2 regions of the Pseudoalteromonas sp. NS-SX12 genome follow, and region 2 is predicted to be linked to the other one. Evidence: predicted binding sites of a transcription regulator. Region 2 holds the regulator's gene; the other holds the start of a gene.
The links. Region 2 encodes FliA, which starts transcription of late flagellar genes. Its sites were predicted from a motif close to CTAAAGNTNNNNNNNNNNNNGCCGATA; they were not measured.

Region 1 (4,033 bases), 180 kb from region 2:
CTCGGAGTTTTGAAACCTGTTCTTGTTAGAGCCACATTCTTTTTAATCGATGAATTTTGGCAAGTCTCGCTATTATCTAAAATATCGAGTCTAAGTGTAATTGAGAGCGTGTTGTCTGATTGAATTTCATCAATTACTTCAATCTGATCGATTGCTCCATGAGAGTAAACTTGGGTACTTGGTGTTTGCCAAATGCCATTTACCACTTGCTGTAGACTAGTAACTTGCGCACCTGAAAAAAGTAGAGCTTGCTGAATAGCGTTTTCGGTTGCCATCATTCGAGCTTGTTCAACATTACCATTGCGTATTTTGGCTTGGCCGGTTGATTCATACCAAATTGCATGAGACGAAAAGCTCACAATAAAAAGAAGTAATACTAGATGTCGCATAGCGCAGATCTCAATTTAAACCTTAGTCTGTATATTCAATTTCTGTACCAAACTATACAGTGGCGCGAAAATTGCTAATTCAAATGTAATATGCATTTGTATGGTGGCAACATGTTGAAATCAATTTTCAAAACATCAACTCTGGTAACGAGCTTATATTTATTAGGTGGCTGTAGCCAACTGTTTGATAAACATATTGAATATGAATACCAAACACCAGATAACTACCCAGTGCTGTATGCGGTAGGGTATGCACCGATCAGTTTGCAACCCGGTACAACAACAGAGCAAAAATCGATTATGGCAATGAAGGCATCAAAGCTTGAGGCTTATCGTGAGCTCGCGGAACAAGTCTACGGACAAAAAGTTGACGCGCAAACGAGCGTTAAAGGCCTAATCGCTAGTAATGATACTTTGAAAGTTCGTGTACAAGGTGTTGTACGTGGTGCGAAAGTGACCAAAAGCTACGCTGTGGGTGATACGTATGCAACAGAAGTTGAGCTAGATATGAAATTGGTACATGACTTATATATTGGTCAAACAAAACCAAGAAACGTAAAAAAAGTAACCTACTACTAGCAGGTTACTTTTTATTAGTAAATTCAGATTACGCTTTTAGCCCGCGAGCAATCGGGTTAGGTAGAGAGAAAGATTTGCCCGTTTTGTCGTATCCGGTATGACTTTTACCAAATAAGATATTCTTTAATTTTTGTGAAGCAATCTGGCTTTGATTTGCTGCAACTTGGTTCACGTCATTCTGCTTTTTGCAGTCAGCTAATACCTGATTAATTTGGTTGATTGTTGGCTGATATTCAGCTTTATCAATACCGTCTTGATCAATTAATTTGGCAATGTGTTGGTCACGTTGCTGAATTGACTGCAACGATGCAACTTTGCTTTCAACAACAGATATCAACGATTCATGATCGCGCGCAACTATCGCTTCTAATTCCTGCTTTAGGATGTCAGCCATAGTATTCAACTCATCAAGTTGTTGCGCTAATATCTGTTCTAGATTCATAAACTATCGACCGAAAAGTTTAAATTCAAGCTTATTGATATTTTCAGCAAGCTTCTCTGCATCAATTTTATACTCGCCGTTAGCGATCGCTTTTTTAAGCTCGTTTACTTTTTTCTCATCAATACCTGATGATTGCTCCGCTTTTTCATTTAGCTTTTTAAGCTGTTGAGCTTGCGGTGTAATGCTTACTGAATCGCTAGTTGCCTTTGCAGTAGCAGTATTCACTTGCACTTGTTTATTAGCAGTTTCAGACGCTTGCTGCTTAGAGCTTTCAAGCCTGACGTTTGCTTGGCTGTTTGAGCCTTGATTTATTTGATTAACCATGACAGTTCTCTCTACTAAGATTTCACATCTTATGTATCGGCATCTCGGGTACAACCTTTAATAAAAAATGCACTATTTTTATTAAATTTGTAACCTCTTATTTAACCTGAAATTTCTACTAGAGTACAGCGCTAAATTGTGACTTTTACCAGCTCAGTGTTTAAAACTCTTGCCTGAATTTTCTTTTTAGATTTTACATTTCGAATACTAATGTTGTCGCCTATGCGTCCATCTTCAAGCGCTTCACCTTGTGTTTTAATTGTCATGCCTTTAAAGCTTGCCAAAATAGTAATTTTATCGCCTTTACAAATAGTGCAAATATAATTGTAGTTGATAGTTTGTCCCGCACGAACATTTCGTTTACTGCGGCTACCTATTAGGTTAGTACTCGATTTAAATTGATTCGAACGCGTTAAGTGTTTTGCAACTTGCTTGCTGGTTAAATGTTGTGCGGTAATTCGTTGCCCTTTACTGATCCCTTTTGCAGCTGTAATCACTTCAACGAGCTCTAATTGCTTTACATGCACAAAAACTTGCCAATTATTTTGATCTAAACACTTAATTTTTATAGTAGATTGCCGATTAGTATTGATAGGATTTGCAGCACTTACTTGCAACTCGTGCTGACATGTTCGCGTTTTAATACGAGTGTCGAGCGGTAACGCCGTAATCGACAACTGCGAATTAGGGGGTTGGTTAGGGTTGGGTTGTTTGTTATCGGCAACATAATCTATTGCGATTTGCTGCAATTCTAACTTACTGTAAACCTTTGCTTTGAGTGAAGTCATAGCAAGCGCAGCAATTTGTATTAAAATAAAGAAATAAAGATTTTTTTTAAACAAACTCATAATGTTTCGACTATGCTTTATGGGTAAAACAAGGTATAACTAGCGAGTGTCAAAATTATGGCACATCAAGGTTATACGGTAGTACAATAACAAAGAAGCAAGAAGTATTCCTTTTCATTGCTTCAAGTTAGGAGATTGAAATGGCAGGCATTTTAGATTCGGTTAATCAGCGAACGCAACTCGTAGGTCAAAACAGGCTAGAGTTGTTGCTGTTTAAGTTAAAAGGCAGGCAGCGGTTCGGAATTAACGTATTTAAAGTACGTGAGGTTTTACAATGTCCTAACTTAACGGCAATGCCAAAATCTAATCATTATGTTAAAGGTGTGGCGCACATACGTGGGCAAACAATTTCGGTTATCGATCTTTCTTTAGCTATTGGTGGTCCTGGGATTCAAGATACAAAAGATTGTTTTATTATCATCACTGAATATAACCGTTCAGTGCAGGGCTTTTTAGTCGACTCGGTTGAGCGTATCGTTAATATCAACTGGGAATCAATTATGCCACCTCCGTCAGGTTCGGGCCGTTATTCGTATTTAACTGCAGTAACTGAAATCGAAAAGGAACTCGTTGAAATACTAGATGTAGAAAAGATACTGAATGAAATTTGCCCAGTAAACACAGAGGTGAGCGCTGATTTGGTTTCAGATGGTGAAATGCAAAAAGATCTTGGTGAGCGTATAGTATTTATTGCCGATGATTCGACAGTTGCGCGAAACCAAGTGAAACGGGCGCTTGAGCCATTAGGCGTGCAAACTGAGGTGGCAAAAAATGGACGAGAGGCGCTAGTTCGCCTGAAAGAAATTGCCGAGAAAGATTGTCAAAGTGTGGTCACTGAACGAGTAGCCCTACTTATTTCAGACGTAGAAATGCCAGAAATGGATGGATATACGCTAACAGCCGAACTAAAGGCTGATCCCAGAACAGCACCGCTTCATGTTATATTACATACATCACTCAGTGGTGTATTTAATCAGGCGATGGTTGAAAAAGTCGGAGCTGATGATTTTATTGCGAAGTTTAACCCAGACGAGTTAGCTACTGCGGTTAAAAAGTGGGTTCATGAAGATTAGACCAGCGAGTAATAAACTTGAACAAAAACTTAGATGATAAAGAATATCAGCAATTTAAAAGCTTTTTAGAACAGCAATGCGGCATTGTGCTAGGTGACAATAAACAGTACCTAGTAAAGAGCCGTCTTGCACCTTTAATGGCAAGGTTTGAGGTCGACTCTTTATCTGAATTAGTGACTAAAACGCTTAGCCCGCGTGAACGTCAGTTAAGGGCTGCAGTTGTTGATGCAATGACAACTAATGAAACCCTGTGGTTTCGTGATACATATCCATTCGAATTGCTTAAGAATAAACTTTTCCCTGAACTTTCGGAGCTGCGTAGACCTATTAAAATTTGGTCTGCCGCAAGTTCCTCAGGACAAGAACCGTACTCAATCG
Region 2 (4,033 bases):
CTTCTCGGACAAGCTCGATTACGCGTCGAATAACTTGACCTGTGAGGTCCTGATAACCCTGGGCCATGAGCACTTCTGTCATTAATGCATTTAATTTATCAGAATTTGTTTTTGCTTCGTCCATAAAGCCGTTTAGCTCATGACATAACACTTTAAACTCACCAACTTTAAGATCTCGCGACATTAATTTGTCCCATTTGGGCTTAATATTGTTGAGACCTGTTTGCAAGTTATCGGCAATAGGCAGCGATGCTTCAACGGCGTCCATCGTTGTATTCGCAGCTTGCTCTGTCATTTCCATAACATAATTGAGACGTTCTTTTGCGTCAGGAATAGACTCAGTTGTTAACGCCGATAAAGTGGTATCAAGTTGAAAATTTTTCAATGAATCATGCAGTTGACGAGTTAGTTTGCCTACCTCATCAAATAATTCATCTTGCTCAATTGCCGTAACTTGCTTTAGCAGCTCTTGCGCTTGTTGTTGCTCATCGTTTTCAAGAAACGCAACTAGCTGCTTAGCTTGTTCTAAGGTAATTTGAGGCGCAGCACTTGCTGACATAAACCTCTCCTTCCCGTTAGCCTAAACGCTCAAAAACTTTATCAAGCTTTGTTTTAAGCGTTGCTGCTGTAAATGGTTTAACGATATAACCGTTTACACCTGCTTGCGCTGCAGCAATGATCTGCTCTTTTTTGGCTTCCGCAGTTACCATTAGTACCGGTATGTGTTTTAGACTGTCATCCGCGCGAATCGCGCGCAGCAAATCTATACCTTGCATACCTGGCATATTCCAATCCGTAACTACAAAGTCAAACTCTTGGTTTTGCAGCATTGGTAGCGCAGTGCTACCGTCGTCTGCTTCTTGCACGTTTGTGAAACCAAGATCTCTTAACAGGTTTTTAATGATTCTTCTCATCGTTGAAAAGTCGTCAACTACAAGAATTTTCATGTTTTTATCCAAAATATCCTCCAGTGAGGTATGCACCTAATTGTTTACTTACTACTTTTATTCTATATCCAGTCATGGACTTTTGCTTTAAGGCGCACCATGGCCTGACTATGTATTTGGCTCACTCTTGATTCACTCACTTCAAGAATTAGCCCAATTTCTTTTAAATTCATTTCATCATTGTAGTAAAGTGACAGCACTAACGCTTCTCTTTCTGGCAAAGTTTGTATTGCCTCTACTAACGCTTTATTAAATTTATCCTGTTGAATATCAACTAATGGATTTTGTTCTTTATTGCCGAGCCCTGCGTCGATGACATCTTCATCAACACCGAGATCTTCAATGCCGATAATTTTACCATTGCTTATATCCCTTAGAATATGATGGTACTCATCTAACGTAATATCAAGTTTTTCAGCTACTTCACTGTCTTTTGGTTCACGTCCGAGTGATGATTCTAGCTGATTGATGACCGCGGCGACTTCACGGGCGTTTTTATGTACTGAGCGAGGTACCCAGTCTCCTTTACGCGTTTCATCAATTATTGCACCGCGAATACGAATACCCGCATAGGTTTCAAAGCTCGCACCTTTACTGCCATCAAAGTTCTTAGCAGCCTCAATGAGTCCTATCATGCCTGCCTGAATGAGGTCTTCGACAATAACGCTCGCCGGTAGACGCGCTAAAATATGGTAGGCAATGCGTTTAACCAACGGCGTATGCTGTTCGACAAGTTGCGATAATTGATTTTGATTAGCATAGGCAGCGGTTCTTTTCATAGGCGTTCCTAATTACTAACCAGTTTCTCAATGAAAAACTCTAGGTGTCCTGACGGCTGATTTGGAATTGGCCAGCTCGCCGCTTTAGTTGCAAGTGCTTTGAACGCAATTGCTGCAGGCGATTTTGGAAATACGTCAACAATGGTTTTTTGTTTACGAATCGCTTTTCGAATATTTTCATCAAATGGAACTGTTGCGACTAGCTCAAGCGATACATCTAAAAAGCGGTCAGTTACTTTTGATAATTTTGCGAAAAGCTCTTGGCCTTCTTTTAAGCTGCGTACCATGTTCGCAACTATTTTAAATTTGTACACACCGTGCTCACGGCTTAACACTTTAATCAGTGCGTAAGCATCGGTTATTGATGTTGGTTCATCACACACAACAACAAGCACATCTTGTGAAGCGCGGGAAAAACTAAGCACCATATCTGAAATACCGGCCGCAGTGTCAACGACTAATACATCATAGTGTGAGTCTAATTCGCCAAAAGCGCGAATAAGGCCAGCGTGTTCAGATGGTGTTAATTCCACCATATTTTGAGAGCCAGATGTCGCAGGTACAATTTTCATACCATACGGCCCTTCAACTAAAATATCTTCGAGGTCACATTCACCTGAAAGCACGTGAGAAAGGTTACGCTCTACACGCAAACCCAGCATTACATCACAGTTTGCTAAACCCAAATCGGCATCGAGTACCAGTACTTTTTGGCCTTGCTGAGCCATGGCGATTGCCATGTTTAGAGAGACATTGGTTTTACCAACTCCCCCTTTACCTCCAGTTACCGCAATTACTTTTACAGCCTTGTTGTTGTTTTTCATTTTCCGCAGGCCACTAGCTTGATCTAATTCTGGGTTAATCATACATTCCTACTGCTTGATGCGCCATGCTTGATGCACGTCTTGCTTGCGCGTTTGTTCGTTTTGCATACAACTGCTGAGCTTTGCTGACCAATTTTTCCGCATTTGCCACACGAATGTCCTCTGGTACACGCTGCCCATTGGTAAGATAGCCTATTGGCAGACGATTTTGAATGGCTACACTGATAATTTCACCTAAACTTAGACATTCATCAAGTTTTGTGAAGATACAACCACTTAACTGTACCTGTTTGAACTGTTTAATCGCCTCTTGCTGTACTTCAAGCTGTGCTGTTGAACTTAACACAAGGTAACTGCGAATATCTACTCGGCTATTGCGCATTAAGGTGTTAAGTTGCTCAGTCAAACGTATATCTCGTTGGCTCATTCCTGCTGTATCAATTAATACTAGACGCTTATTTCTTAAATGATAAAGAATTTCAGTGAGTTCTTCTGCATTTTTAACTTGCTTTACTGGGCAGCCAATAATACGACCATAAGTCGATAATTGCTCATATGCGCCAATACGATAAGTATCTGTTGTGATTAGCGCGATATTGTTGGCGCCAAATTTTTGTGCGCCAAGTGCAGCTAGCTTTGCAACTGTGGTAGTTTTACCTACACCAGTAGGGCCAACTAGCGCATATACGCCACCACGACGCAAAATCTCATTATTTGCAGTGTATAGCTGTTTGCTCAGCATATTAAGTGTTTCTTGCCACGCTTGACGCGGTGCAACGTCATCTGGAATAAAACACGCAAGCTGGTCCGCTACTGCTTCACTGATACCCATACCTTTCAAACGGTCGAGTAAAAGTGCACGAGTTGGGTCACGGCGCGCCATATCTTCATTCATTAAGCCAGAAAGTTGGTGCTCAAGTAACTGTCTGATCGATGCCATTTCATCACGCATCGCTTGCATTTCATCAAGCGACTGAGCTTGGTTGCCATAACTGCTTTGCTGCTTTGGCTTAGCAAAGCTATCAAGGGCATCTTGCTTTGTCGATGTGAGTGAATCATCGTCATCAAACCAATTACGAGGCTGCTTTGGCTCAGGTGCTTTATCAAATTGAGGTGATTTTTTCGCTTGGCGCTCAAGTAATGCCGATAAACTATCTGCTACCGCTGCTTGTTTTTCAGGGGTCGCTGTTTGCGGTTTTGGCTTAACAAAATTATTACTAAAACGAGGTTTTTCTTCGCTTAACTTAGGCGCTGCAGGTGCAGCTTGCACTGACTTTTCATAATCAACAGCTGCCACAATTTCAACACCATCAGCCATGCGCTTATTTGACATGATAACTGCATCAGGACCTAGCTCATGCTTTACTTCATTCAATGCGCTGCGCATATCTTTAGCAAAAAAACGTTTAATTTTCATGTGACACCTCGTCTCTACTTATCACTGTTGACCGACTGAGCAAACAATTTTGATCTGTTTTTCTTC

Region 1: a site for FliA is predicted at 1,769-1,795, ahead of flgM (flagellar biosynthesis anti-sigma factor FlgM). Genes of this name have one in related genera too.

Annotation. Positions count from the first base shown of each region.
Region 1 is NZ_CM170634.1:105,968-110,000, reverse strand. It holds gene AC2IOM_RS00585 (flagellar assembly protein T N-terminal domain-containing protein) at 1-389, opposite strand, end outside; gene AC2IOM_RS00580 (LPP20 family lipoprotein) at 501-968, shown strand; gene flgN (flagellar protein FlgN) at 997-1,410, opposite strand; gene flgM (flagellar biosynthesis anti-sigma factor FlgM) at 1,414-1,734, opposite strand; gene flgA (flagellar basal body P-ring formation chaperone FlgA) at 1,866-2,582, opposite strand; gene AC2IOM_RS00560 (chemotaxis protein CheV) at 2,723-3,655, shown strand; gene AC2IOM_RS00555 (CheR family methyltransferase) at 3,673-4,033, shown strand, end outside.
Region 2 is NZ_CM170634.1:2,985,694-2,989,726, forward strand. It holds gene AC2IOM_RS13885 (protein phosphatase CheZ) at 1-559, opposite strand, end outside; gene cheY (chemotaxis response regulator CheY) at 576-959, opposite strand; gene AC2IOM_RS13895 (RNA polymerase sigma factor FliA) at 1,010-1,726, opposite strand; gene AC2IOM_RS13900 (MinD/ParA family ATP-binding protein) at 1,735-2,592, opposite strand; gene flhF (flagellar biosynthesis GTPase FlhF) at 2,585-3,967, opposite strand; gene flhA (flagellar biosynthesis protein FlhA) at 3,989-4,033, opposite strand, start outside.